DNA from 3 places in the Echinicola soli genome. Region 3 is predicted to be linked to each of the others. Evidence: riboswitches for the same ligand, from Rfam matches in the RefSeq annotation. Region 3 holds a riboswitch; each other region holds the start of a gene.
What was found. A riboswitch is a leader RNA that binds a small molecule or an ion and turns the genes downstream of it on or off. The one in region 3 is predicted to bind thiamine pyrophosphate.
Positions count from the first base shown of each region.

Region 1 (10,238 bases), 2.5 Mb from region 3:
AACAAACAGCTTTGGGTCTTAGAATCTTTGTGGCAAAAAAACAAAAAAGAAATCCTTTTAAAATAAAGGGATTCATGCCCTCAACTTTTTCGTTTGCCTCCTTTTTAGCACATTTTGAGGACCAAGTAATATTTCTGGAAGATGAGAGATTTCCAAGTGGTTTTGGCAAGCATATTTCTCTTTAATGTAGCAATAGGAATGTGTAGATTATAAAATCAGTATAAATCCGTCATCGCGAGGAGCTTGCGACGTGGCAATCCCGTATTAAGAAAACGAGATTGCTTCACTCCGTTGCTCTGCATTCGCAAGGACGGTATTTTAAATCGCGTTTATTATAAAAATTCAGCGTAAATCTTATTAATCTGCATCATCTGCGTGCTATCGAAACCAACCCTAATCCCCCCAACTTTTCCGCTTGATCCCCAAACTGCCTATTGAATACCAGGGAAATCGCTTTTAGATGAGCGGCTGCGTATTCCACTAGCTACGCCATTCTAACAATGTCTTTGTCCCCTATATCCACCAGCCTGTCCTCCCGAAATCCTTCGGGACAGGCTGGTGGATATAGGGAGGGCAGGCTATTCCGATCACCGATACAGCGGGAAGGAATCTCCTATTTAAAATTAAGCCCCCTCCTCAAGTCGGGATGACAACGAATTAGAAATTGTGATTTATACAACATTTTTTCATTCTCCAATAATCCTTCTACCTTTGCTGCAAGAATAGATCGAATTAGGGGTGCCCAAAAATCACGGGCTGAGATCATACCCATATTACCTGATCCGGGTAGTGCCGGCGAAGGGAAATGCGATTTCCATGATATATGGAACAATCGGGTAAACAACAAGTGGAGCAATCGCCCCTGGATGGCTCTGATGTTTAACCAAGCTTAACCTATTTAAATAATGAAACGTATGTTTTTGACCGCAGCAATGCTGCTGGTCGGAGTTTGTGCTATGGCACAAAACCAAGTTACCGGAAAGGTCGTAGATGCCACTACCGGGGAATCATTGATCGGTGCCAATGTAATTCTGGAAGGTACAGGCCGAGGCAGTACAGTAGATTTCGATGGAGCCTTTGCCATTAAAAATGTTCCCGAAGGCCATTACCAGCTGAAGGTGTCCTTTGTAGGTTATGAGTCACATGTGGAAGCATTGCAAGTCCCGTCTCCTGAACTCAAAATCATCCTGAAACAGAATTCCCTGCTTACAGAGGAATTCATCGTGTCAGCCACTAGGGCCTCAGAAACCACCCCTACCACCTTCACGTCGGTCTCCAAGGAAGACCTTGCCAAAAACAACCTGGGCCAGGACATGCCTATTTTGCTGAATTATACTCCATCTGTGGTCACCAATTCAGATGCAGGTGCAGGGATCGGATATACAGGACTTCGGATCAGAGGATCTGACCAGACAAGGATCAATGTGACGGTAAATGGAATCCCTATGAACGACGCCGAATCCCATGGAGTCTTTTGGGTAAACATGCCGGACTTCGCCAGTTCGGTGGAGAATATCCAAATCCAACGCGGAGTCGGCACCTCCACCAATGGCGCCGCGACATTTGGTGCAAGCATGAATATCCAGACGGATACCAAGAAGGAAGAAGCATATGGTGAGGTAGCCACCTCATTCGGTTCTTTTAATTCACAAAAATATACCGTACAAGCTGGATCAGGGCTACTGAACGATCGCTGGGCCGTAGATGCGCGTCTTTCGCAGATTAAGTCTGACGGGTATGTGGACCGTGCTACATCTGATCTCAAATCCTATTTCCTCTCGGGTGGTTATTACGGTGATGACCACGTCTTTAAAGTCAACGTATTTTCTGGCAAAGAAAAAACCTACCAAGCATGGTATGGCCTACCTGAAGACAAATTGCAAACGGACCGGACATTTAATTATTACAGCTACGACAACGAAACCGATAATTACCAGCAAGACCATTACCAGTTTATCTATACCGGAAAATACGGCCAAAACTGGAAAACCCATGCTGCCTTGCATTACACCTATGGTCGAGGGTATTATGAACAATACCGCGAGGATGATGATTTTGCAAGCTACGGCCTAGCCCCAGTGGTAATCGGTGATGAGACCATCGAGAGCACTGACATTATCCGCAGGAGATGGCTTGACAACGACTTCTTCGGTGGTGTATTCTCCGTGAATTACGTGTCTGACGATGGTCACTGGGACCTGATCCTGGGCGGTGGTGCCAACCGCTATGATGGCGACCATTTTGGTGAGATCATCTGGGCCAGGGTCGCTGGAAACACCGATATCCGTGATCGCTATTACGATAATAATGCGGTGAAAGATGATCGTAACATCTATGCTAAGGCCACCTACGAAGTCGCGAATCGCCTTTACTTGTTTGGTGACTTGCAGTTTAGGCAGATTGACTACCGCTTTGAAGGTGTCAATGACGACCAGCGAGTGGTGGATGGTGCACAGCATTACAATTTCTTCAATCCAAAATTCGGCATTAGCTACGAAAGCGGAAAAGGTGAAACCTGGTATGCCTCCTTTGCAGTGGCCAATCGGGAGCCTGTCAGAAGTGACTTTACTGACAACCCTATTACGGAAGTTCCACGTCCCGAACGGCTGCATAATATAGAAGCAGGCATCAGGGCCCAAAAAGGCAACTTCAGCTATAATGCCAATTTCTACTATATGGGCTATAAGGACCAATTGATCCTGACAGGACAGATCAACGACGTCGGTGCTTACATTCGGGAAAATGTGGACAATTCTTACCGCGCCGGCATCGAACTGGATGGAGCCGTGAAGCTATCTCCAAAATGGACCCTTGGAGGAAACATTGCCTTCAGTCGCAATAAGATCAATGCCTTTACAGAATACGTCGATGATTACTCCACCGAAGTATTCCAGCAGGAAGAATTTACCTATGAAGATACGGACATTGCCTTTTCTCCAAATATCGTGGGTTCGGCCATGGTGGACTTTTATCCAATAAAAAACATGGAGATCAGCTGGATGGCCAAGTACGTGGACGACCAATACCTGGACAATACCCAGAATGATGGCCGTAAACTGGATGCCTTCTTTACCAATGACATCCGATTTGCTTATACCCTTCGTCCAAGGTTCCTGAGAGCACTGGAATTTAGTGTAAAAGTCAACAATGTCTTTGATGTCATGTACGAACCCAATGGGTACACCTTTAGCTATTTTGTTCCGGGTGATACAAATAGGGAGCTTGTTACCGAAAATTACTACTACCCCATGGCCGGAACCAATTTTATGGCAGGGGTAAATGTGAAGTTTTAACCTGGATTATACATTAGGAATTGTAGTAGCCTGTCCTCCCGAAATCCTTCGGGACAGGCTGGTGGATGTCGGGAAGGCCTGAAAATGCAAGAAAATCAGTTAGTTTGGAGACAGAAGCATAGCACCGCTATGGTGATGTTGAAAAATAGAGCAAAGCGTGTGATTTTAAAGTAGTTTCAGGTCGTAATAAATAGACTAATGCATAATCCAGGTTTAAGAAGGTTTAATGGCACGCAGATGAACGCTGATTAAAGAGATTATCACTGATAATTTTCTGTGTAATATCTGCTAATGCTGCGTCGTCTGCGTGCTATCACTTTCTTACGTGAACGTGAAGTACTTTTTGCGTAGCCAGAAAGCCACTCGTACCAACAGGATCAAGGCCGGCACCTCTATCAAAGGACCAACGACACCTGCGAATGCCTGGCCTGAATTTAAGCCAAAAACGGCTATGGCCACAGCTATCGCCAACTCAAAGTTATTTCCTGCAGCGGTAAAAGCCACCGCAGCAGTCTTGTCATAGGTGGCGCCCATCGCTTTGGTGACAAAGAAACCGATGATAAACATCACAGTAAAATACACCATCAAAGGAATAGCAATGATCACCACATCAGCCGGGATTTCCATGATCAGTTCACCTTTTAACGAAAACATGACCACGATCGTAAATAGCAAGGCAACTAGTGTCATGGGAGAAATAGCCGGAATAAATGTGTTGGTGTACCAATCTTCTCCCTTGGCCCGGATCAGGAAGTACCTGCTCAATATTCCCATCAAGAACGGAATCCCCAGATAAATGGCCACGCTCTCAGCAATCGTCTGAATGGAAATATCCACCAAGACACCATCAAAGCCAAAATACGGAGGGAGCACTGTAATAAATATCCAAGCATAAAAGCTATAAAAAAAGACTTGGAAAATACTGTTCAGTGCCACCAATCCAGCACCATACTCGCTACTTCCCTCTGCCAGGTCATTCCAGACCAAAACCATGGCAATACAGCGAGCCAAACCAATCAGGATCAGTCCGACCATATATTCTGGATAATCCCTTAGAAAAAATATCGCCAGGAGAAACATGAGCACCGGACCAATCACCCAGTTTAACAACAGCGATACGGATAAAATTTTAGTGTTCTTGAAGACTTTGGGCAGTAATGAATAGTTCACTTTGGCCAGTGGTGGGTACATCATCAGGATCAGCCCAATAGCAATGGGGATATTCGTGCTGCCATGACTGAGCGCTTCCACATTGGCAGGTATCGCGGGGATGTAGTATCCAAGACCGACACCCACAGCCATAGCTACAAATATCCACACAGTGAGGTTTTTGTCCAGAAAACTCAATTTTTTACCTGCTTTCATGATGGGCTGTTAATTTTCGAAAATACATAGTACATTTCCGAAGCGATCTGAAGGCTTCTCTCCAAGTATTTTTCTGACTGTTGCGGTGTGCCGTCAAAGGCTTTGGGATCATCATAGGTAATGGCGATTCGCTGCTCAGCGCCAGCAATAAAAGGACAATCTTCATCGGCTTGGGAGCAAGTCATGATTGCTGCAAAACCTGAACCTGGATTAAACCCATCATCCCACTTCTTGGAAAAACCAATCACTGGATGCGTATTGCCAGCATATTTTATGCTGTAAACTGGATTTGCTTCTTCTTGTAGTATTACTACCTTAAATCCCTGATTGGATAGGGTTTCGGCTACTTTGGGGAATAAGGCAGTAGCCTCCGTACCTCCAGAGTAACTTTTGACCTGATCGATCCCCCAAAAATAAGCCATACACTGCGCCCATACTTGCGCTAAATGACTCCTTCGAGAATTATGGGTGCAGATAAAGTTCAGTAAGATCGGTTCATTTCTATCTACCTTTCCCTGAATATAGTCCACCAATGGCTGAAGCCTTAACTTGCGATCTTCCGCAATATTATCGCTCTCTAATTCATTAATGGTGGATACCAGGTCTTGAAATAATGTTTTTTTCATGATCATAATTTTAGGACATTAGCAACAGTTTCCGCCTGGAGTACATGTATTGGACTGTCCGCCAGAAATTCTGACCTTGGGCTTTTGGGAAGGAATACCGCATTGATCTTTGGCCAAGCAATCGGTTTGCTTGGTGGTCAGAAGGAAATTTGTGCCATCAAAGTCCAGTCCGAACTTCCCAATGGTTTCTCCTTGGTATTCCACCTCTATTTCTGCGTCCGGGAGGCCAAGGGTTTTCTCAGAAAGTTCAATAATATGCACCAGCTTTCCAGGATGTAGCCGGTGGTCGTAGTCATCTGCATTCCAAAGCTGAAAGTTCACCACCTCCTCATCACGGATTGTTCCCCCGCAATCAATAAAATGCTTGGTCACTTTTCCAACTTCTGTTACGTGAAAATGGCCTGGCACCAAGCTCCCGTCCGGAAGCTGAAAACCAATTCTCTCCAAGTTGTTTAATACTGATTTTACTTCTGATAGTTTCATAGCTTAATTTGTTTATTGCGATATAACGATAAAAGAAGGCAATTTTTTTTAACAACAATCCAAACTAGCGACATCCTGATCCAAAAACGCCATCATGGTTTCCTTCATTTTAAGCCAGTTTTCCTTGTCGATGCAATAGCAAACACTCGTGCCTTCCACGTTTCCCTTGATCAAGCCAAGTTGCTTGAGTTCCTTTAGGTGCTGGGAAATGGTAGGCTGCGCCAATCCGATCTCCAAGACCAGGTCACCACATACGCAGGCATTCATATTAAATAGGTGCTGCAAAATGGCGACCCTGGCTGGATGCCCGAATACCTTGGCATAAGCAGCGATGCCATTTTGCTCTGCTGAAAAGATATCTGTTTTAGCTAGTCCCATTTTTATTTATTGTTACATCGCAATATTACGATAAATAAATTCCAAATCCAAGGCTAGCGAATGATGTAATGATTATCCAATCTCCAAAAACTCCCTTACCATTTTTAGGGTTTCTTTTTCTTCCTCAAACATCCCCATGTGACCTGCGTTTGGGAGTTCGTGGTAATAATCCACATAAACCTGATGTTTTCTGCTGGAATCTATTTTGACAGCACCGTCAAGCACACCCGCAATCATCAACTTTTTTGCACTAAAACCACGGAGTATATCCATTCGGTCTTTTCGGTCCCGCATGGCCTTAGTAAAGGACACCAACCCCTCATAAGTGGTTTTGCGCGCCAGTTGAACCACTTCCTGAATGGTATCATCCATGGATGCACGGTGCGCTTCGGTAAACAGCGGAGGAACAAAGGAGTCCACAAATACCCTTACACCATGTTTCTTTACAAAGGTAAGTGTGCGGTTTCTGACACCGATTTTTTCCTCATCATCTGCAAAAGCGGTAGAATGAAAAAGCCCCAATCCTCCGAGCTCATCTCCCATCAACGCCGCCATGGCCAAGGCCACATAACCGCCAAGCGAATGTCCAATGACGACTGGTTTTTCCAACCCAAGATCCTTGATCCAGTCCCTTAACATATCGGCTGCTTGCTCCATGGAAATGGTTTCTTCAAACCAGCGGGATTCGCCAAAACCAGGCAGGTCAGGGCAGAGCACCCGGTATTCACCGGAAAAGGCCTCGATGAATTTCCCCCACATTTCCTTGGTCTCACAGAAACCATGTATAAAAATGACGGCCTTGCCGTGCCCTTGGTCGGTGTATTCAATCGTAGCAGTCATAAAATGAAGTTAATGATAAAGTATGGTTACCTACTTTATCAGCTTATCGTTAATTCCCAAAATTCCCTCGTCGCAGCGAGATAACCTGCCCGATGGATATTGAGGACAAAACGCCTGCCGTCCCGATACATCGGGAAGGGATCTTGCAAAACCATGTGTATACGATGACAGAGTCGGAGTATTTTACAATAGTACCAGCGGGATGATTTCGGGGTGATTACCTGTAGAAGTAACGCTTCCCCCACCCCACATCAGTGTTTGGCCGAAACAGGCGCTGCGAGTGTCCTTACTGCTGCGGCAATACCGTCAGGATCCATTCCGCATTCCCTGTGCAGTTCCAGCTGGGTACCGTGCTCGATAACCGCATCTGGAATCCCCAGTCGCTTGACTTGCGCTTGGTAATCATGATCCATCATCCATTCCAGGACAGCACTTCCAAAACCTCCCATGAGACAACCGTCTTCCAAGGTGATGACTTTCTTGAATTTTCCAAAAACTTCATGCAGCAGCTCATCATCCAGTGGTTTTACAAACCGCATGTCATAATGAGCGGGGTTCAATCCTTCTTTGGCGAGCATATCGCAGGAATCTACTGCATAATTTCCAATATGCCCCAAGGTCAAAATCGCCACATCATCCCCTTCCCGGACAATGCGCCCTTGCCCAGCGGCAATCTCACGCATAGGCTTCCTCCAGTCAGGCATGACTCCTTGGCCACGGGGATAACGAATGGAATACGGCCCATCATAAACAGATGCAGAGTACATCATGTTTCGGAGCTCCTCTTCGTTCATTGGCGCTGCCACCACCAAATTGGGGATACATCTGAAATAGGCCAGATCATAGGCACCATGGTGCGTGGGGCCATCAGCACCGGCAAATCCTGCCCTGTCCAGACAAAATACTACTGGCAAATTCTGCAAACAGACATCATGCACCACTTGGTCATAGGCACGCTGCATAAAGGTGCTGTAAATATTACAAAAAGGCTTCATGCCCTGCGTGGCCAGTCCCGCAGAAAAAGTCACGGCATGCTGCTCGGCGATACCTACATCAAAAGCCCTGTCCGGCATGGCTTTCATCATGATATTCATGGATGATCCGGAAGGCATGGCAGGCGTAATGCCCAGGATTTTATCATTTTCCTCCGCCAGCTCCACCAATGTATGCCCAAACACATCTTGGTATTTCGGGGGCTGCGGGGTATCGTATACTTTCTTAGCTATCTCACCGGTAATCTTATCAAATTTACCGGGTGCATGCCATTTTGTTTGGTCTTTTTCGGCCAGGTCATAGCCCTTGCCCTTCACTGTCAGGCAATGTAAAATCTTGGGGCCAGGAATTTTTTTGAGATCATTCATCACTTCCACCAGATGGTTGACATCATGGCCATCCACTGGGCCAAAATAGCGTAGGTTAAGCGATTCGAACAAATTACTCTGGTGCAAAAGGGCCGATTTTACGGCTCCCTCCACTTTGGAAATCACCTCTTGGGCACTGGATCCGAATTTGCTGAATTTACCCAAAATCCTCCAAAGGTCATCCTTGAACCTGTTATAAGTCTGGGAAGTGGTGATGTCTGTCAGGTAATCCCTGAGCGCTCCCACATTAGGGTCAATGGACATGCAATTGTCATTTAGGACAATGATCATATTGGTATCCGAAACACCCGCGTGGTTCATGGCCTCAAACGCCATTCCGCCCGTCATGGAGCCATCACCAATGACGGCCACGTGCTGCTTAAGTCCATCGCCTTTGTATTTAGACGCCATAGCCATTCCCAAGGCAGCAGAAATCGACGTACTGGAATGTCCTACTCCAAAAGCATCGTATTCGCTTTCCTTTCTTTTGGGAAACCCCGAAATCCCTTTGTAAAGCCTATTGGTATAGAATTTATCCCTTCTTCCGGTGAGGATTTTGTGGCCGTATGCTTGGTGGCCGACATCCCAGACAAGCTGGTCCGAAGGGGTGTTGAGCACATAGTGCAATGCCACAGTCAATTCCACTACGCCCAGGCTCGCTCCAAAATGGCCTCCATACACAGAGACACTGTCAATGATATATTGACGTAACTCTTCACAAATCTGAACGAGCTGGTCTTTTCTAAACTGCTTCAGGTCAGCAGGAGAGTTGATTTGGGCAAGTAATTTTCCTGGTTCTATTAGCATTGCGGTTTATATCCCTTCTTAACAAGTAACTGTGACGGTAAATGATTGTTTTAATATAGCCAAAATTCAGCCAAATTTTTTATCTGCAAGTTTTCTTGCCGATTTTGAACCGTCGCATATAGAATTTTGTATTAATGTAATATCTTTGATATTCAATCTGATCGCAAAATTAAGAGAAATTTAATAGTATCCAGTGAGTTTCGAGATCAAATTACCGCTATTTGAGGGGCCTTTCGATTTGCTTCTGTTCTTTATCGAGCGGGATGAGCTGGATATTTACGATATTCCTATTTCCAAAATCACCCATGATTTCCTGGATTACCTCAAACACCTGGAACAAATGGAGATCGAAGTGGCCAGTGAATTTATCCTCGTTGCTGCCACGCTAATGAAGATCAAATCAAAACTACTGATCCCCAGGCCTGAACTGGATGAGAATGGTGAAGAGATCGACCCCAGAGAGGAGCTCATCAAGCACCTGCTGGAATACAAGAAGTATAAATCCGTCATCAGTGAGCTCACAGAGATGGAAGCTGCCCGCATGACCAGGGAGAAAAGGGGCAATATCGCCTCAGAACTTAAAGAACTCAGTAAGGCCGATGATGTGGAAAGCGAAATCCAGGACTTGGATCTGTACAAAATTCTCAAGGTCTTTCAGCGCGTCATGGCCCGATATGCAGCCAGGACTGATGAAACCAAACACACAGTGGTGCAATACCCCTACACTATTGACCAACAAAAAAATTTCGTCCTGGACAAGATCAGTTTTAAAAAGCGAATGCCTTTCACGGAGTTTATTGAGTATAAGCCTGACAAGATCTTTGTGATCTATACATTTTTGGCCATTTTGGAACTCCTTCAACTTTCGTTGGTGACCATCAAGCTGGGAGAAGGCTTCAATAATTTTTGGGTAGAGAAATTAGAGGAAATCCCAGCAGTATAAATTTTATGAAGTTAGACAATAAAGAGATCTTCAAGACACTTAACCCTAACAAGGTATGGATACCTGTGCTCTTAGGGATAGGGATTGTCTTTGTGATGTTCTACTCTGACCCCTCCATCACACGCGAAAACCTCCGCAGTGT
Region 1 is NZ_CP041253.1:1,433,787-1,444,024, reverse strand. It holds TPP riboswitch at 725-821, shown strand; gene FKX85_RS06060 (TonB-dependent receptor) at 906-3,293, shown strand; gene arsB (ACR3 family arsenite efflux transporter) at 3,615-4,658, opposite strand; gene FKX85_RS06050 (low molecular weight phosphatase family protein) at 4,655-5,284, opposite strand; gene FKX85_RS06045 (DUF6428 family protein) at 5,303-5,767, opposite strand; gene FKX85_RS06040 (ArsR/SmtB family transcription factor) at 5,816-6,145, opposite strand; gene FKX85_RS06035 (alpha/beta fold hydrolase) at 6,218-6,985, opposite strand; gene dxs (1-deoxy-D-xylulose-5-phosphate synthase) at 7,237-9,153, opposite strand; gene FKX85_RS06025 (segregation and condensation protein A) at 9,347-10,096, shown strand; gene FKX85_RS06020 (lysylphosphatidylglycerol synthase transmembrane domain-containing protein) at 10,102-10,238, shown strand, end outside.
Region 1: another riboswitch for thiamine pyrophosphate. It lies ahead of FKX85_RS06060 (TonB-dependent receptor); the one in region 3 lies ahead of thiS (sulfur carrier protein ThiS).

Region 2 (10,238 bases), 1.8 Mb from region 3:
TACCTTCAAGACAAAGAGGCTATCAAGGCACTTTTTGGTGAAGTGATTGAGAAAGTGGCCAATAGAGCTGGTGGGTACACTCGTATTATCAAGACTGGATTCCGTCTAGGTGATAATGCAGAAATGTGTATCATTGAGCTGGTGGATTTCAACGAATTGATGTTGAAAGAAGCTAAGCCTGAGAAAAAGAAAACTCGAAGAAGCCGTCGTGGATCAGGTAAGTCTGAAGATGCTGAGGCTGCTACTGAAGCGAAAGCTGAAGGTGCTGAGGAAAAAACTGCAGATGCTAAGGAAGAAAAAGCTCCAAAGGCAAAAAAGAAAGCGGCAGAAACCAAAGCCAAGACTGAGAAAAAGCCAGCAGATAAAAAGGCTGCTGAAGGTGATGCTGACTCAGATGAGGAAACAAAATCTGAATAATATATGCATTCATGATATTAAATATGAAAGGGGTTGGACGTTAGTTCAATCCCTTTTTTATTATCCTTTTTAAAAAATTTCTGTCTCTTAGTGATAAAATCCTTAAATTTGGGCATTCAATTTCAATAAATGGACAAACAAAAAGCAACACTCCTTCTTGAAGATGGAACCGTATTTTACGGTACATTGATCGGTAGACATGGTACAAATGGTGGCGAGATCTGCTTTAATACAGGCATGACCGGCTATCAGGAAATCTACACTGACCCGTCTTATACGGGACAGATTGTGGTGACCACCACTTCACACATTGGTAATTATGGTGTGATCGATTCTGAAGCAGAATCTGATGGCCCCACTATCGCCAGTATCGTGGTCAATAGTTTTTCTGAAATCTACAGCAGGTTAGACGCTACCCAATCTCTTCAGGAATTTCTAGAATCCAATGGTATCACCGGTATCGCTGATGTGGACACCAGGAAATTGGTGAGGCACATTAGGTCAAAAGGTGCTATGAACGCTATTATCAGCTCCGAATATGATAGTCTTGAAGACTTAAAAAAGGAGCTTGAGAAGGTGCCTGATATGGCCGGTCTAGAGCTTTCCTCTAAAGTATGTACCAAGGAGCCATACTATGTAGGTGATGAGCACTCTAGTATCAAAGTCGCCTGTGTGGATTATGGAATCAAGAAGAACATTCTTCGGAATCTGGTAGCTCGTGGAGCATATTGTAAAGTATTTCCTGCCAAGACCCCTCTTTCCGAAATGGAAGCGTGGCAACCAAGTGCCTATTTCCTTTCCAATGGACCAGGAGATCCAGCCGTAATGGATTATGCAGTGGATACCGTAAAGGAAATCCTTGCCTTAAATAAGCCCATCTTTGGTATATGCCTTGGCCATCAGCTTTTGGCGGAAGCAGTTGGGATAAAAACCTATAAAATGCACCACGGCCACCGTGGAATCAATCACCCTATCAAGAATTTGCTGACTGGAAAGAGTGAAATTACCTCGCAAAACCACGGGTTTAATATCGTAAGGGAGGACAGTGAAGGGCATCCGGATATAGAGATTACCCATGTCCACCTTAACGACGATACCGTAGCCGGCATCAGGTTAAAAGATAGACCTGTATTTTCGGTCCAATATCATCCAGAATCCGCTCCTGGGCCACATGATTCCAGGTATCTGTTTGATGATTTTATTTCTTTGATCAACAATAATTAATACAACCTATAAACCTTTTAGCATTATGACTTTGATTACAGCAATTCATGCTAGACAAATTTTAGATTCCAGGGGAAACCCTACCGTAGAAGTAGATGTAGCTACTGAAAGTGGTGCTTTTGGAAGGGCCGCTGTGCCAAGTGGTGCTTCTACCGGTGTCAATGAGGCCGTGGAACTGCGTGATGGAGATAAGAGCAAGTACTTGGGCAAAGGAGTGCTTGAAGCCGTGAAAAACGTTAATGAAATCATTCAGCCTGAACTGATTGGCCAATCCGTTTTCGATCAGCGTGGTATCGATGATTTGATGATCCAATTGGATGGAACTGATACAAAATCAAAATTGGGAGCCAATGCCATTTTAGGTGTTTCTTTGGCAGTAGCCAAAGCGGGAGCTGATGATATTGGTCTGCCATTGTTCAGATATGTGGGTGGCGTGAATGCCAAGACCCTTCCAGTACCGATGATGAACATTATCAATGGAGGTTCCCACTCTGATGCACCTATCGCATTCCAGGAATTTATGATCCGGCCAGTAGGTGCACCTACTTTCTCCGAAGCCATGAGAACTGGTGCTGAGATCTTCCATAATCTTAAGAAAATCCTTCATGACAAAGGCCTGAGCACTGCTGTAGGTGATGAAGGTGGTTTTGCACCAAACTTCTCTGGAGGAACGGAAGAAGCGCTTAATTGCATCTTGGATGCCATTACTAAGGCTGGTTACAAGCCGGGAGATGATGTTACTATCGCCCTTGATTGTGCTGCTTCTGAGTTCTTTGAAGATGGAAAATACAATTATAAGAAGTTTGAAGGAGATACCGGTGTAGTTAGAAGCAGAGAAGAGCAAGTGGCTTACCTTGCAGAACTTACCGAAAAGTACCCCATCGACTCTATCGAAGATGGATGTGATGAAGAAGACTGGCAGGGATGGGCCATGCTTACTGCCAAAATCGGCGACAAAGTACAGCTGGTAGGTGATGACCTTTTCGTAACCAATGTGAAATTCCTTCAAAGAGGTATTGAAGAAAAATCTGCCAATTCTATCTTGATCAAAGTAAACCAAATCGGTACGTTGACAGAGACATTGGATGCCATTGATCTGGCGCACAAGGCGGGATTTACCGCCGTAATGTCCCACAGATCCGGTGAGACCGAAGACAGCACGATTGCTGATCTTGCCGTAGCTTGTAACACCGGTCAAATCAAAACGGGATCTGCTTCTCGTTCTGACAGAATGGCCAAGTACAATCAGCTGCTGAGAATCGAAGAGCTTTTGGGCGACACCGCTTATTTCCCTAAGAAGTAAACGTCCAATTCCAACTAATAACTGTAGAAGCATCCGCCGCGGCGGATGCTTTTTTTGTTTTCCGCGGATAGGCTGCACGCCGTGGTACAAACCACAGTTCGTTTATAAATCGTCACTGCGAGCTTGTCTGAAGCAAAACAGGGCTTAGAGGGAGATTTAATGGGAGTAAGCTAAAATAAGGGGCAAGAAAGGGTAATTCCTTCACAAACATAGTATTTACAGCATGAAGGATTCTATACCTGTACGTTGCCAATATCATGATACACCAAGTCAAAGCGGTGGCAGCGGCTACCGGGATTTCTGTACCGATGCCGCTTCCTCCCGGAAGTACAAAGCGCGGGAGGTAGGTCAAAGCAGCTATTCCTGAAATATAGAGAAGGAACTGGGGAAGTGTATAGAAATTATTTAGAGGAATAAATTCCAACCCGGAAGTAGTTTTAAGCTGTTTGCCATTCGGCGCCAACAAAATCTTCCAGAACAACCTTGACTTTTTATCTTTTCAGATGGTGACCAATGTATTGAAATCAACAACATCCTTTTCGGCTACTTCCTTGGACTTGAGCTTGTTTGGTCTCATAATGTGTGAAATTTAGTTTGATAATATCTGATGTAATACAAAGTAAAAAGCTCTCACGGACACATTTTGTCCGTGAGAGCTTTTTATCTGTTGTTTTTAAGAACCTAAAGGCTATTACGCTATAGGTATCCTTCTTGACTTGATACACCTTAATTTATTAACGGTTGATCACCAATAAAAATTCTGCGCTAACAACCTGAATGCGACTTAGCGTCCCCCTTCAATTCCTTTAGTCCCAAAAAAGCTTGGAGTCCAATCACTTCCACGCCATCTGTAAGGGGGTATTGGTCTTTTCCAGCGGTTATAACCCATTTTTTAGTGGCCCGAACATCCTCACAGGCCTGGTGAAATCGTCTGGAGAGTTTTGGTGTGGAAGAACGTTTTACCTCTATTACCCAAATTTCATTGTCCGGGGTTTCCAGGGCCAAATCGATCTCATTTTGTGTATGGGTCCGGTAATAGCAGTATTTCCATCGGTCATCAAGCTGTCGGAGGATGTTCTCTACCACAAATCCCTCCCAGCTGGCACCCAGTACAGGGTGTCCCATAAGGCTTTCAAAATTTGAAATCTGTAATAACCGGTGAAGCAGTCCGGTATCCCTTAAGTAGATTTTGGGTGACTTTACGAGACGTTTTTTTACATTACCTGACCAAGGGGGCAATTGGCGCACCATATAGAAGTCGGTAAGTACGTCCAGGTAATTCCGTATGGTCGTATGGCTGAGTTCCAGACTTCTGCCAAGTTCACTCAATACCTCTTGTTGCCCGTGATAGTGGGCTAACATGGTCCAGAACTTTCTAAGTGAAGTAGCCGGAATATCAGGGCCCATTTGAGGGATGTCACGTTCCAAATAAGTGGAAATAAAGTCAGTCCGCCAATCCCAGCTCGCTTTATCGTCCTCCGCTAAATAACTGTCTGGAAAACCGCCCCAAATAGGCTTCAGGATCGGTCAGTTTGTTGAAATCCGAATCCAGTTCCAAATCGAGATAAGTAGTCTTTTTATTAAATGCCTTTGTGATAGAAAGTGCCAGGGTGGTTTTGCCCACTTGCTTGGAACCGAGTAGTGCTACCACAGGCATGGCGTGCAATGCCTGCTGAAGGTGCTGTTGCTTTTCCCTGCGTATCATATTTTAACCGAAATATGTATCAAATATGGATGAAAAATATTGAAATTCGAAAGTGTAAATTTCAATTTTCAATATTTTTGGCTGTATAAATTGAAATCTGAAAGTTAAGATTTCAATTTATAAGATTCAGTAAAAACCAAATAGGCAGTTGACAAAGGTCAATGGTTACGGCACAACATGGCAGACAAAGTCCATACAACTGAAACCGGCTCTTTTATCGATCCATAACATACCGAATCTTCCAATCTTCCAATCTTCCAATTTCCCAATCATATAACTTTCAACCTTCTAACCTAACAACCAATAGCCAATTATCCCTTATTGTACATAGCCGTTTGAAGATTAGTCCCGACTATTTTATATATTTGTCATAAGCAAAACGGATCGTCCTATGGCCAAGTACCTAAAATACACTAAGAATTTTTACGTTATCTTCACCGTGTTTTTTTTGATTTGGATGGTGTTCATTGATAATAATGATATTATCAGCCAATTTAAATTACGGTCTAAACTCAATAGTCTGCAAGATCAGAAGGAATTTTACCAGGAACGGAAAGAAAAGATTAAGTCCGAGCGACAAGAATTACTCAGTAATTACGAACTTTTGGAAAAGTTTGCTCGTGAAAGATACTTAATGAAGAAAAAAACTGAAGATCTGTATGTTATCGTCGATGAGTAAACTCAGGGCTTTGCCCGTATTGTTTGTACTTTTCTTTTTTGTAGGAACAGTAGAGGTAGTGGCGCAGCGGGAATTTTATCAGGAAGAAGATGAAAAAGTCCCTTTAAGCGAACGGCTGTATTTTGGAGGTAACCTTGGGTTACAGTTTGGTAACATTACTTATGTAGAAGTGTCTCCATTGGTGGGAGTGATGATTACCGACCGTTATTCTGCGGGTTTAGGCATTACCTATCAGTACCTCAAGTACAAGAATTTTGGAGAAGCTTCCAATGTTTATGGAGGCAGAATCTTTAACCGCTATAATGTCCTTCCCAATCTCTTTGCCCATGCAGAATATGAAAACCTTAGTGTGGAGGCTTATAGGGAGGATGATTTTGGACGGATTGTAGCAGACAGGGAGTGGGTGCCGGGCTTGTTCTTAGGGGGCGGATATTTTGTGCCCTTCGGTCGCAGAGGTGGTGTGAACTTCACCTTGCTGTACAATGTGCTGTATGATAACCAAAACCTGATTTATACTGAACCATATGTGATCAGACTGGGTTTTGTTCTATAACTGCTAACGTTTACGATGGAATATAGAAAATCATTTATAAAAAAAATTCACGATTCCCACAAGCAATGTCCCGGATGTCCCTCACCAAGGAAGGTTCAGGAGTTTTTTGAAGGTGTTTTGGGTGTGCTTTTTCCGGAATATGCTATTAAGATCCTGCATGATACCCAAGAGATAGAGGATAAGTTAACATACTACCAGATCCAATTGCAGGAGATCTTGGGCAAAAACAACAGGCTGATCGATGTGGACAGTGAAATGGTATCAGAGGCGTTTTTTGATCGCCTTTCCGGCGTGTACGATGCCATCCATGAGGATATTCATGCCATGTTTGATGGTGACCCCGCAGCGAAGTCAACGACCGAGGTGATCAGGAGTTATCCGGGGTTTTATGCCATTGCTGCCTATCGGATAGCGCATTTGCTCCATGAGCAGGGAGTGTCACTCATCCCCAGGATGATTACCGAGTTTGCGCACAGCAAGACGGGTATTGACATCCATCCCGGAGCGGAAATTGGCAGGTATTTTTGCATTGACCATGGCACTGGTGTGGTCATCGGGGAAACCACCCGTATAGGCGACCATGTGAAGATTTATCAAGGCGTCACGCTAGGCGCACTAAGTGTGAACAAGGAAGATGCCGATATCCAGCGCCACCCGACGATTGAGGACCATGTGGTCATTTATGCCGGAGCTACGATTCTTGGGGGCAAAACCGTTGTCGGCGCAGGGAGTGTCATTGGAGGGAATGTTTGGCTGACGAAAAGTATCCCCGCCAAAAGTAAAATCTATTATCAGACCAAAATGTATGATGCCAGTGCGGAGACCACTGACATGTATGTTTTTAAAAATGATGCTTAGCACATGAAGTTATTTGAGTTGATCGGCAAGACGCCTCTTGTTGAGCTTGAACATATTCCCACCAATCCCAACGTCAAGATATACTGTAAGCTAGAGGGACAAAATCCCGGCGGCAGTGTGAAAGACCGTGCAGCCTATAGCATGATCAAAAGGGCCATGGACCGTGGAGATATCAAAAAAGGAGATAGGGTAGTAGAAGCCACCAGTGGTAATACAGGGATCGCCCTGGCGATGATTGCCAAGGTCCTTGGTGTGGAAATGACCTTGATCATGCCCGATAATTCAACCAGGGAAAGAGTGGTTTCGATGGAGGCGTATGGCGCGGAAGTAATCTTGACTCCCGCTGCCAAAACCATCGAATATTCCAGGACACTTGCCGAAGAGATGGCCGAAAAGGAAGGGTATTATATCCTGAACCAATTTGCCAATCCTGATAATTATCAGGCTCACTATGAGGGAACGGGTCCAGAGATCATGCGTGACACCAATGGTGGTATTACGCATTTTGTTTCTGCCATGGGGACTACGGGGACCATCATGGGAGTTTCCCGATACCTGAAAGAGCAAAATCCAGCGATTCAAATAGTCGGCACCCAACCTACCGATGGTTCTAGTATACCAGGGATCAGAAGATGGTCACCGGAGTTTTTGCCCAAAATATACGATGCCACACGGGTGGATCAGATCATCGATGTAAGTCAAGATGAGGCGACTGAAATGACGCGCCGAATGGCAAAAGAAGAAGGGATACTGGCTGGTATGAGCAGCGGTGGAGCCTTACATGCAGCTGTGAAGCTCGCAGAAACATTGGATGCTGGGGTGATCGTCTGCATTACCTGTGACCGTGGGGACCGTTATTTGAGCTCTGATTTGTTTGGGTGATTTTTTCAAGGCGAACATTCATAAATTTCACTAATTTACACTGATTATTGGCGTTAAGAGAACGATTTTGGAGTTAATCCAGTTGGTAAGAAGACGACAATATGATGTGAAATGAGAAATATCAAACCACTGGATGAAGTAGCTTTTTCCGTACTGGATTTGGCCATTATTAAAGAGCACCACGATGCCGGAGATGCCTTTGCTAGGAGCTTGGATCTTGCCAGACATGTGGAGAAATTGGGCTATAAGCGTTTTTGGCTGGCGGAACATCACAATATGGTCAGTGTAGGCAGTTCTGCCACGGCTGTTTTGATAGGGCATATCGCAGGAGGAACCGAAAATATTCGTGTAGGATCAGGAGGGATTATGCTGCCTAATCATGCTCCATTGATGGTGGCGGAGCAATTTGGGACATTGGCCTCACTTTATCCTGGGAGGATTGATCTTGGCTTGGGAAGAGCTCCTGGTACCGATCAGACGACTGCGAGGGCTTTAAGGCGGGATCGGTTGGAGACGGTGGAGGAGTTTCCCCGGGATCTGGAAGAGCTTCAGCTTTACCTTTCTGATGAAAACATCGATGGTAAGGTCCGGGCCATTCCAGGTGAAGGACTCGATATTCCAATCTACTTACTGGGAAGCAGCATGAGCAGTGCCGTGCTCGCAGCCAAGAATGGTTTGCCTTATGCCTTTGCCAGCCATTTTGCACCTGCACAATTCTTGGATGCCACTCGCTATTACCGGGAGAATTTCCAGCCTTCTGAATATTTGAAACATCCCTATGTGGTTTCCTGCGTCAATGTGATTGCTGCGGAAACCGATGAGAAAGCCCATAAAACAGCTACTTCCTTTTATCAAATGGCATTGGGAATTGTGAGAAGAAAATCCTATCCATTAAGGCCTCCGGTGGATACCATGGACGGCTTGTGGACAGAACCGGAAGCAGCTGCTATAAACCAGATGATGGCTTGTAGTTTTGTAGGGACAGCCGCAACAGTTCGGGAAAACTTGGAGCATTTTCAGGAAATTGCCCAGGTGGATGAAATCATGATCTGTTCTCATGTTTATGACCATGAAGAGCGATTAGAATCCTATGAGTTGGCTGCATCGTGCTTTAAGAAACCTGCGGATGCACTTTGATTTACGCTCTTGAGCAAAAGTGTTTTGACCAGGAGTTTTACAGCATGAATCTTCTTGGGAGTAACTTTGCTCCATGGGATTAAAATCGTAAATTCACCATTATACAAACTTTAGGGGTGTCCCTGCATGGGACTGAGATGAGACCCTTTGAACCTGACGCGGGTGATGCCGACGAAGGAAAAAGTTATCCTTTCTTGCAGGCTTTTGCCTGTATAGTTTGCAGGTTCCCTAAAGTTTTTTAAGCTAACGGATATGAAGGAATCTGTAATAAAAAATCTAAAAATACTGAGAGAGAAAGGGCCATTGGTGCAGAGTATCACCAATTATGTGGTCATGAACAATACTGCAAATGCCTTATTGGCCATCGGGGCATCCCCAATCATGGCTCATGCCAAATTGGAGATGGCTGATATGGTCAAGATCGTCAATGCACTGGTAGTAAATATTGGTACATTGGATGAGTTTTGGGTAGATAGCATGCTGCTCGCAGCCAAGGAAGCCAATGAACGGAATACACCCTGGGTATTGGATCCTGTCGGGGCTGGTGCTACGCCGTACCGGAATGAGACCTTGACCCGGCTATTGACCTTTAAGCCGACCATTATAAGAGGAAACGCCTCAGAAATCATGGCCTTGGCAAAGGCGAATGTGCAGACCAAAGGCGTGGACAGTACCCATTCTTCTGATGAGGCCTTGGCATATGGCAAGCAACTTTCCAAAGAAACATCGGCAGTAGTGTGCATTTCCGGGGCAGTAGATTATGTCATTGACGGCGATAAGTTGACCAAGATCAAGAATGGCCATGAACTGATGGGGAAAGTAACCGGGATGGGCTGTACAGCGACTGCTTTGGTAGCGGCCTTTGCGGGAATAGAACCTGATCCTTATCGGGCAACAGTGGCAGGAATGACCACGCTCGGCTTAGCTGGAGAGATTGCTGCACGCAAGGCCGAGGGACCCGGGACGCTCCAATTGTATTTGTATGATGCGCTCTATCATCTCAAGGAAAGTGAAGTGAAGCAATGGGCAAAGGTGGAAGAAAGTCATGACTGAGACTCCGTTCCCTTATAAACTGTATTTGGTAACCGACCAACAGGCTTGCCTTGGCAGGGATTTTTTTTGGGTGCTGGAGGAAGCATTGAAGGGCGGTGTGGATTTGGTCCAATTGCGGGAAAAAGAACTTTCAAAGGAAGCATTCTTAAATAAGGCTCACAAGGTGAAGTCCCTTTGCGATCGGTATAAAGTCCCCTTGGTAATCAATGATAGTTTAGAGGTAGCAAAAGAAGTAGCTGCTCACGGAGTACACATCGGGCAGTCTGACAGTAGTATGAAAGGCGCTAAAGCTTTTTTAGGCGAAGAATTTCCGGTTGGGCTATCACTTGAGCGAATGGATGAACTTACCGCTAAGGAGGCTGATTTGGGTTGGTATTACGGCGTGAGCCCTGTTTTTTCTACTCCCACTAAGCCTGATACCCGTTTT
Region 2 is NZ_CP041253.1:233,430-243,667, reverse strand. It holds gene rplQ (50S ribosomal protein L17) at 1-417, shown strand, start outside; gene carA (glutamine-hydrolyzing carbamoyl-phosphate synthase small subunit) at 547-1,641, shown strand; gene eno (phosphopyruvate hydratase) at 1,667-2,944, shown strand; gene FKX85_RS01095 (hypothetical protein) at 3,057-3,425, opposite strand; gene FKX85_RS01090 (DUF4143 domain-containing protein) at 3,710-4,351, opposite strand; gene FKX85_RS21540 (AAA family ATPase) at 4,413-4,649, opposite strand; gene FKX85_RS01085 (FtsB family cell division protein) at 5,041-5,328, shown strand; gene FKX85_RS01080 (hypothetical protein) at 5,309-5,881, shown strand; gene FKX85_RS01075 (serine O-acetyltransferase) at 5,897-6,739, shown strand; gene cysM (cysteine synthase CysM) at 6,743-7,621, shown strand; gene FKX85_RS01065 (LLM class flavin-dependent oxidoreductase) at 7,733-8,758, shown strand; TPP riboswitch at 8,861-8,955, shown strand; gene thiM (hydroxyethylthiazole kinase) at 9,011-9,811, shown strand; gene thiE (thiamine phosphate synthase) at 9,804-10,238, shown strand, end outside.
Region 2: another riboswitch for thiamine pyrophosphate. It lies ahead of thiM (hydroxyethylthiazole kinase); the one in region 3 lies ahead of thiS (sulfur carrier protein ThiS).

Region 3 (10,238 bases):
TACCTGAATACAATAAACTAAACGCATATTACTTCCTTATCCAAATTGCTAACCAGCAAGAGGATGATCAAGAAGAAGCTTACCGTCTAGTAAAACAAGCACGTGAAGAATATCCTAACGATAAAGGGCTATCTGAATTTGAAATCCAGCTTTTGCTCCAGCTTGAGAAAATGGACGAGGCCATGGCTTCTATCAAAGAATCCCTTGACCAAGATCCAAACAATGCGCCTATCCGGTTGAGATACGGTTACCTAAAAGAGCAATCTGGTGATATGGATGGGGCACTGGAAGAATACCTGAAAACGGTGGAAATTGATCCTGACTTCTTCGAAGGTAACTATTATGCAGGAGCGGTTTACATTGATAAAGCAAGGGATATCATCAATGAAGTAAACAACCTTCCTGATGATGAGTGGGAAGCTAAATCTGAAGATATGCTTGCAGAGGCCGATAGCCTTTATGAAAATGCTATCCCTCTGTTTGAGAAAGCTGTAGAGCTCAAGCCTGACAACACTGAAATTTTGAGAATCCTGCATTCTATCCACACGCGTCTTAAAAATGAAGACAAAGCTGCAGAATACGATCAAAAACTGCAAGAACTGATCGGGCCTGATTGGATAGAAGGTGGAAATTAATACAGAAAGTTTCTCTTGAAAGAAAAGGCTGCCAATTTGCATTGACAGCCTTTTTTTTGTTCTATATGATTTCTTTGGGTAAGTTGAGCGGTAGCGGGCAATGGGGATCGAAGAAGCTGGTTGACAGATGGATTTGTCTGGCAAGTTCCTGATGCAGTCGATAATCATACATACTTTTCTTTCCCGTGGTCAGTACCCGCCCAGGGCGAGGCAGGCCTGCGGCACTATTAGGATACTGTATTCACTTTCTGTTACCAAGCTAATGCACCTAGCGGAGCATAACTGCTGACATTTCTGTCGGCTAAAACCGTGAGGCGGGAGTCCTGGCCAATACCGCTGGGCATCTAAGTTTGGTAAGATCAGGATGCCTCCAGGGGGGCGTAGGAACAAAACCATTTCCCTGCTCTTTCCGCACAAGTTGGACAATCCCGTGAATAATTTACCCACAGTATTCCATATAGAGCCATAATTTAACATTGGCGTCCCAGTAAAGATTTTGCTTTCGAAGGAAATTCGTCGAAATCCACCCCTAAATCCCCTAAAGGGGACTTTCTAAAGCTCCCCTTTAGGGGATGGGGGGCATTTTAGGGATTGGAATAAAAAACCTCAAATTTTTATTTAAAGACAGTTTTAGATCATATTTGAAATTTAGTCGGACGACAGTATAATTTAACATGTAATTGATCTAATATCGTGTTGATTGATTTATTTTTGGTGTGTCACTTATAAATTGAGCCAAATGAGATTGCTTTTATTCATCATCTTTTTGATCACAACCATTTTTCAGGGATTTGCCCAGGATCAATATGTAATGCTAATTTCATTGGATGGCTATCGCCACGATTATACCGAGCGTTTTCATCCTCCGCATATCGAAGCATTTATTTCCTCGGGCACTGCAGCGACTTCTATGATTCCTTCATTTCCCTCCAAAACCTTTCCAAACCATTATACTATTGCGACAGGTATGAAACCGGGTAATCATGGATTGGTGGATAATACTTTTTTTAGTTCACAGAAAAGTAAAACGTATCGTATTAGTGACCGTTCTGTGGTACAGGACGGAAGTTGGTATGGAGGAACTCCCATTTGGGTTCAAGCCGAGAAGCATGGAGTGAAATCTGCAAGCTACTTCTTTGTAGGCTCTGAAGCAGCCATTCAGGGAATTCGTCCCAGTTATTATTATGATTATAATGGTACCATACCCAACACTACACGAATTGACCAAGTGCTGGAGTGGCTACGGCTTCCGGATGAAGAGCGGCCCAGGATGATTACTTTATACTTTTCGGACATGGATGATACTGGGCATAAATATGGTCCTAATAATGATCTAAAACTTAAAGAGGCCCTATTCAAGTTAGATGAAGAACTGGGGATATTATTTGATGGAGTAAAAAAGTCAGGTCTTCCTGTTAACATCATTATAGTATCGGATCATGGGATGACCAATATTACACAGGATCGGTTGATAGACCTGGAAAAGCTGCTGGCTCCATTTCCCCTTGATTACTATAATGATGGGGCACTGGCACACCTTCACTTGAAAGATACAAAGGATATGGGGGAAATTAGGAGAGAATTACGAAAATTGGAAGATCATTTTTCGGTGGTCGATCCACTATCCAAAAATTATTACGGCAAGCATATCAATTATTCGGAAAGAGTAGGGGATTTACTGATTATTCCCGACCCAGGGTATTATTTAGTGGCTACTTCAGGATTCATAAAATATCAAAACAGGGCAGCCATGTTTGATACCGATACTTTTGGCGAGCATGGATTCCATCCTTCGCTAAAAGACATGCATGCCATTTTCTACGCCAATGGCCCCCGGGTCAAGTCCGGTCATGAAATAAAAGCTTTTGAAAACATTCATGTTTATCCGCTAATCTGTCGGTTGTTGGGGCTTCCGATTCCCAAAGATATTGATGGGCAGGTGAAAGTTTTAGAGCCTGTTTTATTGGAGGAGAAAATGGCCTCCCACCCGTACGAGCAGAAATAAAAATAATGCCAGGCAATAGAATCTAAATTAGATTCTATATGATTTACTATAGGTAAACGGAGCGCTAGCGGGCTATGGAGATCGAAGCATCGCGTGGACGGATGAATTTGGGTGCCCATGCTCCTGATGCAGTCGATAATGATATATGTTTTCCTTGCCCATGGTCAGTACCTACGGCACTGTTAGGATGCTGTATCCAATTTCTGTTACCAAGCTAATACACCTAACGGAGCATCCCTGCTGACACTTCTGTCGGCTAAAATAGTGAGAAGGGAGTCCTGGCCGATGCCTCTAGGCATTTAAGCCTGGTAAAATCAGGTTGCCTCCAGGGGCTTTGTGCCATAGGAACAAAACTATTCCCCTGATCTATCCGCACAAGTGGGACAGTCCCGTGGATAATTTATCCACAGTATTCCATATAGAACCATTAGATTCCCTATTGATTTCTGCAATTTCAGCTACCTTAATGTGTCCAATAACTTCTAGCTTGGCAGATGGATCTGTTGTACCTATGTCGGTATTTCCGTTATCCTTAATTACGTTTTTTCATTTTGGGCCGAAAATTCTCTTTTTGTATTGTTCCAATTAATGGTTTTAGTAAATTCCCCCTTTATATTAATAGGTTTATCAATCAAAGTCACTTTAAAAAAAAATTATATGCCCGATCCGCATTATTCTGTTATTAAGGGAACTGGCAAGTATGTTCCCTCAAAAGTGATTAAAAATAAGGATTTTCTAAATGCTCAATTTTATAATAAGGATGGTGGAAAGCTCACTAAATCCAATGAGGAGATTGTCAGGAAATTCCAAGAAATAACAGAAATAGCCGAAAGAAGATATATCGAGGATGATTATGTTACTTCTGATATGGCATTCTTTGCCGCAGAAGAAGCATTGAAATCAGCCTTATTGGATAAAGAAACATTGGACTACATCATTGTGGCGCATAATTTTGGTGATGTCCTTAAGGACAACCAAAAATCCGACATGGTTCCCAGTCTGGCTTCCCGAGTAAAATATAAGCTTCAAATCAAAAACCCTGATTGCGTCGCTTATGACCTGCCCTTTGGCTGTCCTGGTTTGGTGCAGGGGCTTATCCAAGGGGATTATTATATCAAATCCGGTGATGCCAAAAACATCCTAGTGATCGGTGCGGAAACGCTTAGCAGGATTTCTGATCCACATGATATAGATAGCATGATCTATTCCGATGGGGCAGGAGCCATTATCTTGCAGTCCCAGGAAAGTAACACCCCTGTCGGGATACTGACCCATAAAACCCGGACAGACACCCTGAATGAAGCCATGCTGTTACGAATGGACCTGTCTTATAATACAGATTACAAAGATGATACCTTGTTCATGAAAATGAATGGGCGTAAACTTTACGAATATGCCTTGAATACAGTTCCAGGTTTGGTCAAGGCCACCATTGATAAGGCAGGTTTGGACATTAGGGATATAAAAAAAGTCCTTATTCATCAGGCAAATGCCAAAATGGATGATGCCATTATCCACCGGGTCTTCAAACTTTATGACATGCAAGAAGACCCGAGAAAGATCATGCCGATTACCATCAGTAAACTGGGCAACAATTCTGTGGCAACAATACCGATTTTATTGGATATGCTGCTCCGTGGAGAGATAGAAAGACACAATATCAATTCGGGTGACCATGTGATCTTCGCTTCCGTTGGGGCCGGCATGAATGTCAATGCGATCTTATATCGGTTTCCTTGATCTGCCATTTATACCATACTGGATGCGATTTTGACACATTCGATATCGGAAAATTAATTACTGGCGTCCTGGAAAACGATCGTTAAATGGAAAAAAAGCAACTGTTTTCACCCCTAAATCCCCTTTAGGGGATGGGGCAAGGCGAACGCATTTTAAAAAAATCATTCCCTTTGGGGTTGCTAAATCTAGCCGTGTTTTCCTCGTCCAAGGATCGATCCTTGGACGAGGAATGGTTAAATACCATCTAATCCCTTGTTAATGAGTCCTATTATCAGAAAATCGCTTGTAGCCATTAAGGCTGAAAGCCCAGCTCAGTTCTTCCATCAAGTCAAACAATATGCACGGGAAGATTTTTAGCTGGCCTTACAGGCCGCAGGTAGTCCCATCATCACCTATTGGCCCAATGCGTTTCATTGGGCTGGATTAAACACCCCTTTCAGGGGAGTGATCCAAAAACAATTTGCCTGATCCTTTTCAGTAAGTTGATATATTCCTATAACCGCAGCAAGGGCTAATATGCACAACCAATGTTCAGCTGTCCAACCCTTGAGGATCGGCAATTAGGCCTATTATTCATAAATCCATTAATTTTGCTCATGCTTGGTAAATGCGTTTGCCCTGTGTTGAAGGTCATTTTAGGGATTGGAATAAAAATCCTCAAATTTCTATTTAAAGACAGTTTTTGATCATATTTGAAATTTGGTCGAACGCCAGTAAAAATTAATAAGGAAAATAGTGCCGCTATCCTCTATTTCCTGCCTCCAGGTAGATTATAAGTTGGAATGACTGTTCAATCCAAATAAAATTCACCAATAGCTTTTAAAATTCCGCTATCATTCTACCTTTGCAAGTACGTACAAGACTTTAGGGGTGTTCCGATGATCCATCGGGACTGAGACATACCCTCTGAACCTGATCCCGGTAATGCGGGCGAAGGGAAAAGTGAAGCGTCCTTCCGAGCGATTATCTTCATTCCTGAAGTTTTTTTATTTATTCACAAAAATTAAGTTCTTATGAATTTTCTCCTTAACGATGAGCCCTTTGAGCTTACAGACGGGGATTTGTCATTGTCAGGAATGCTCCATAAAAAGGAAATCCACCCGACTCGTGGCATGGCCTTGGCCGTCAATGATCAGGTAATCCCCAAATCTGAATGGGATCATTACAAACTCTCCGAAAACGATCAAATCCTCATCATAAAAGCTACACAAGGCGGGTGAGGGGAAATACGAAGATAGACGTTATCAGCTGTCAGTCCCTATAAACCTCAGTTCAATTTAAAAATCATCACTACGAGCCTGTCTACAGCCAGAGGCAGGCCTGTCTACAGCCAAAGGCAGGCCTGTCTGGAGCCAAAGGCAGGCCTGTCTGCGCCAGGCAGGCTTGCAATGACGGTTTAATACTGCTTTCATAGTCGAACTAAGGTCTATAGTTATTGAGCTGTTTCGGATTTGCAATCCAGAACTTGTGATAAGGTGGATTGTAAATTCACGTTGTTTCGGTGACGCCAAATTTTGACCATCCTACGCTATTTGCTCGCTGGTCGAGATCGTAATCCCCCAAGTCCGCTTGATGTGGATATCAGTGTCCAGGACAGCCCGACTTCGGGAATTGGGCTGATGGTCACTGGTAGGGTAGCGAATGAAGTCGAAAGTACCGGCACCTAAGCACAGTTGAAGGGAAATCTTTCCACGTTATAATTTTCAAATCTTCCAATCCTCATCTAACCTTCCAACATTTAAACTTTACACAACCTCAAAACAGCAAGATGAAAACACTCAGTCAAGAAAACATTAAGTCTTACATTACCACGGATCCTTTTCCCAATTCCAAAAAAGTTTACGTGAAAGGCAAACTACACCCCATCAAGGTAGCCATGCGGGAAATAGCGCTGCACGATACCGTTTCACACCTTGACCGTCATGAGACGGTAGAGAAAAATCCACCAGTGACCGTTTACGATACCAGTGGTCCCTATACTGACCCTTCATTGGAAATAGATGTTAAAAAAGGACTTCCCCGACTTCGGGAAGAGTGGATCACCAATACCGGAGATGTGGAGTTACTTGATCAGCTCACTTCGGCATATGGTCAGCGCAGGTTGGCCAATCCGGCATTGGATAAGTTACGTTTTGACTTGGTGAAGATGCCTTACCGTGCCAAATCTGAAAAGAATGTCAGCCAAATGCACTATGCCAAAATGGGTATCATCACTCCAGAAATGGAATACATTGCTATCCGGGAAAACCAGCGTATAGATGAGCTTCAAGAGCTGCCCAAGCAGCATCCGGGCCAAAACTATGGTGCCAATACACCAAAAGGCATGATCACACCGGAGTTTGTCCGTGATGAAGTGGCCCAGGGCAGGGCAGTAATCCCTGCCAATATCAACCACCCCGAAGCAGAGCCCATGATCATTGGCCGTAACTTTTTGGTCAAGATCAATGCCAATATTGGGAATTCGGCCATTGGCTCCAGTATAGAGGAGGAGGTAGAAAAAGCGGTGTGGGCATGTCGTTGGGGAGCGGATACGATCATGGACCTTTCCACAGGCAAAAACATCCATGAAACCCGGGAATGGATCCTGCGTAACAGCCCTGTTCCGATAGGGACGGTGCCTATTTACCAGGCCTTGGAAAAAGTAAACGGCAAGGCAGAAGACCTTACCTGGGAATTGTTCAGGGACACCTTGATCGAGCAGGCAGAGCAAGGAGTGGATTATTTCACTATTCACGCGGGCGTATTGCTCCGGTACGTTCCCATGACTGCCAAGAGGGTAACGGGCATCGTTTCCAGGGGTGGTTCTATTATGGCCAAATGGTGTCTTGCCCATCATAAGGAGAATTTTCTGTATACCCATTTCGAGGAAATCTGCGAGATCATGAAAGCTTATAATGTGACCTTTTCATTGGGAGATGGCCTCCGTCCCGGATCCATCGCCGATGCCAATGATGCGGCCCAGTTTGCGGAGCTGGAAACCTTGGGTGAGCTTACCCAGATCGCATGGAAGCATAATGTGCAGACCATTATCGAAGGTCCAGGCCATATTCCGATGCACATGATCAAGGAAAACATGGACAAGCAATTGGTAGAATGTGGAGAAGCACCTTTTTATACATTGGGGCCATTGACTACTGATATAGCTCCAGGCTACGATCATATTACCTCTGGAATAGGAGCTGCTATGATCGGCTGGTACGGCTGTGCGATGCTTTGTTATGTGACACCAAAAGAGCATTTAGGTTTACCGGAGAAAAAGGACGTTAAAGATGGTGTCATCACCTATAAGATCGCTGCGCATGCAGCAGACTTGGCCAAAGGCCATCCCGGTGCCCAATATCGAGACGATGCACTTAGCAAGGCCCGCTTCGAATTCCGCTGGGAAGACCAGTTTAACCTTTCCTTGGATCCAGACACCGCCAGGTCTTTCCATGATGAAACACTTCCTGCGGATGGCGCCAAAATAGCCCACTTCTGCAGCATGTGCGGTCCTAACTTCTGTAGCATGAAAATCACACAGGATGTGCGGGACTATGCCGACAAAAATGGCCTAAATGACCAAGAAGCCATCGAAGCAGGTATGCAGAAAAAGGCGGAGGAGTTTTCCGAAAATGGTGGTGAAATCTACCTTAACCAATAATGAAGCTGATTTTAATCAGTTCTCCCAATAAAGAAAAAGAGGAAATCCAAACCATGGTCCGGCTCTTGGACCATGGCCTTTATCGCCTGCACATCCGAAAGCCAAGTTGGTCAAAAGCCCAAATGGAAGAATTAATCGAACAAGTGCCTACTGTCTATTATTCTAAAATTTCATTTCATGAGCACCATGAGTTGGTTCATCAATATGGGGTGGGAGGAACGCATTTTAAAAGTGACCAGCTCATTTGTCCAGGGTCGGTCGTGACCAGTAAGTCCTTTCACAAACTGGAAGATTTGCAAGAATCCCCAAATGCAGCACTGGATTATTCATTTATAAGCCCGGTTTTTGATAGCATCTCAAAACCCGGTTACCGACAAGCCTTTACTACCCATAAACTCAGCGAATGGACTGCAGCTTATAAAGGAGATTTACCTTTCCAATTATTTGCCCTCGGCGGGATTACTCCTGAACATTTACCTTATCTAGACTCGATTGGATTTGACGGGGCAGCTATAATGGGAGGTATTTGGAACGGGGAAAATACTGAAATACGACTAAAGCGGTTCTTGAACTATAAAAATACAGCCCTAAAATGAGCACGATCAGTTTTTTACATTATATCACACCCAATCTAGACCATCCAAAAGACTATCTGGACACCATACAGACGTATGGTGAGGCGGGTGGAAAATGGGTTCAGCTGAGAATGAAAGCATTTCCAAAATCGGTTATCCTAAGAACAGCATATAGGGCCAAAGAAATTTGCGATGTATTTGGGTGTTCTTTGATCATCAATGATCATCCTGAGATCGCCCATAAGTCAGGTGCTTATGGCGTACATGTGGGCAAAAATGATAAATCAGTTGAGGATATCAGGGAGCGATATGGTAACCGAATGGTCATTGGCGCGACTGCCAATACGCTGGAAGACATCCTGGCCGCTGCCAATACTGCTGACTATATCGGTCTGGGACCATTTCGTTTTACCAGTACCAAAAAAGATTTAAGTAAAATACTTGGAATAACTGGTTATCAAGTTATTATGGATAAAGTGAAGACGATGTTTCCTGATCTCCCCATCATTGCCATAGGAGGAATAATCAGTGAAGACCTCGCTTCTCTAAAAGCGATCGGTTTGGATGGAGTGGCCGTCAGCGGTTTGCTTCACCAAAGCGAGACGCCACAAGAATTAATCAAAGAAATTAAAAATACATTCGACTATGTTGACCATTGCCAATAAAACATTTACATCCAGGCTCTTTACAGGAACTGGAAAATTCCCTACTTACCAATCCATGCAGGATTCGCTCGAGGCTTCGGGATCCGAACTAGTGACAGTGGCACTGAGAAGAGTAAATGTCAAGGACAAAGATGATGATATGTTGGCTCACTTATCCCATCCCAGAATTAACTTGCTTCCGAATACTTCGGGTGTACGAACAGCTAAAGAAGCCGTTTTTGCGGCTCAACTGGCCAGAGAGGCATTGGAAACCCAATGGGTGAAGCTGGAAATACATCCGGATCCCAAATATTTATTGCCCGACCCTATAGAGACACTAAAAGCTACGGAAGAATTGGTGAAGGAAGGCTTTGTGGTATTGCCCTATGTCCATGCAGACCCGGTGCTATGTAAAAGGCTTGAGGAAGCAGGGGCAGCTGCAGTGATGCCGCTAGGTTCTCCCATTGGCAGCAATAATGGCCTCAAAACCCTTGATTTCCTCAAAATAATTATTGAACAAAGTAACGTTCCGGTGGTCATAGATGCGGGGCTGGGCGTTCCATCCCATGCTGCCCAAGCCATGGAAATAGGGGCTGACGCGGTTTTGGTCAATACGGCCATTGCCGTAGCCCAAAATCCCGTAGAAATGGCAAAAGCTTTTAAGATGGCTGTTGAAGCAGGTAGAATGGCCTATGCGTGTGGTAAAGGAGCTATCAGTACCCAAGCAAATCCAAGTAGTCCATTAACAGAATTCTTATCCTATGAGTGAATTTAAAGACCTTCTATCTCAATATCCACCAGAAAAAGTACATCAAGCTTTAACCAATGTTACTGCTACAAGAGTAGAGCAAACCTTGGCCAAAAAAGAAAGGGACCTGGAAGACTTCTTGGTCATGATTTCTCCAGCAGCAGCTCCCTATCTAGAGGTGATGGCGCAAAAGAGCCGTCAATTGACACTGCAACGGTTTGGTAACAATATGCAACTTTTTGCCCCACTGT
Region 3 is NZ_CP041253.1:3,974,073-3,984,310, reverse strand. It holds gene FKX85_RS15660 (tetratricopeptide repeat protein) at 1-635, shown strand, start outside; gene FKX85_RS15655 (alkaline phosphatase family protein) at 1,375-2,640, shown strand; gene FKX85_RS15650 (3-oxoacyl-ACP synthase III family protein) at 3,298-4,380, shown strand; TPP riboswitch at 5,237-5,336, shown strand; gene thiS (sulfur carrier protein ThiS) at 5,394-5,600, shown strand; gene FKX85_RS21480 (hypothetical protein) at 5,895-6,047, shown strand; gene thiC (phosphomethylpyrimidine synthase ThiC) at 6,149-8,020, shown strand; gene FKX85_RS15635 (thiamine phosphate synthase) at 8,020-8,616, shown strand; gene FKX85_RS15630 (thiamine phosphate synthase) at 8,613-9,260, shown strand; gene FKX85_RS15625 (thiazole synthase) at 9,241-10,008, shown strand; gene thiH (2-iminoacetate synthase ThiH) at 10,001-10,238, shown strand, end outside.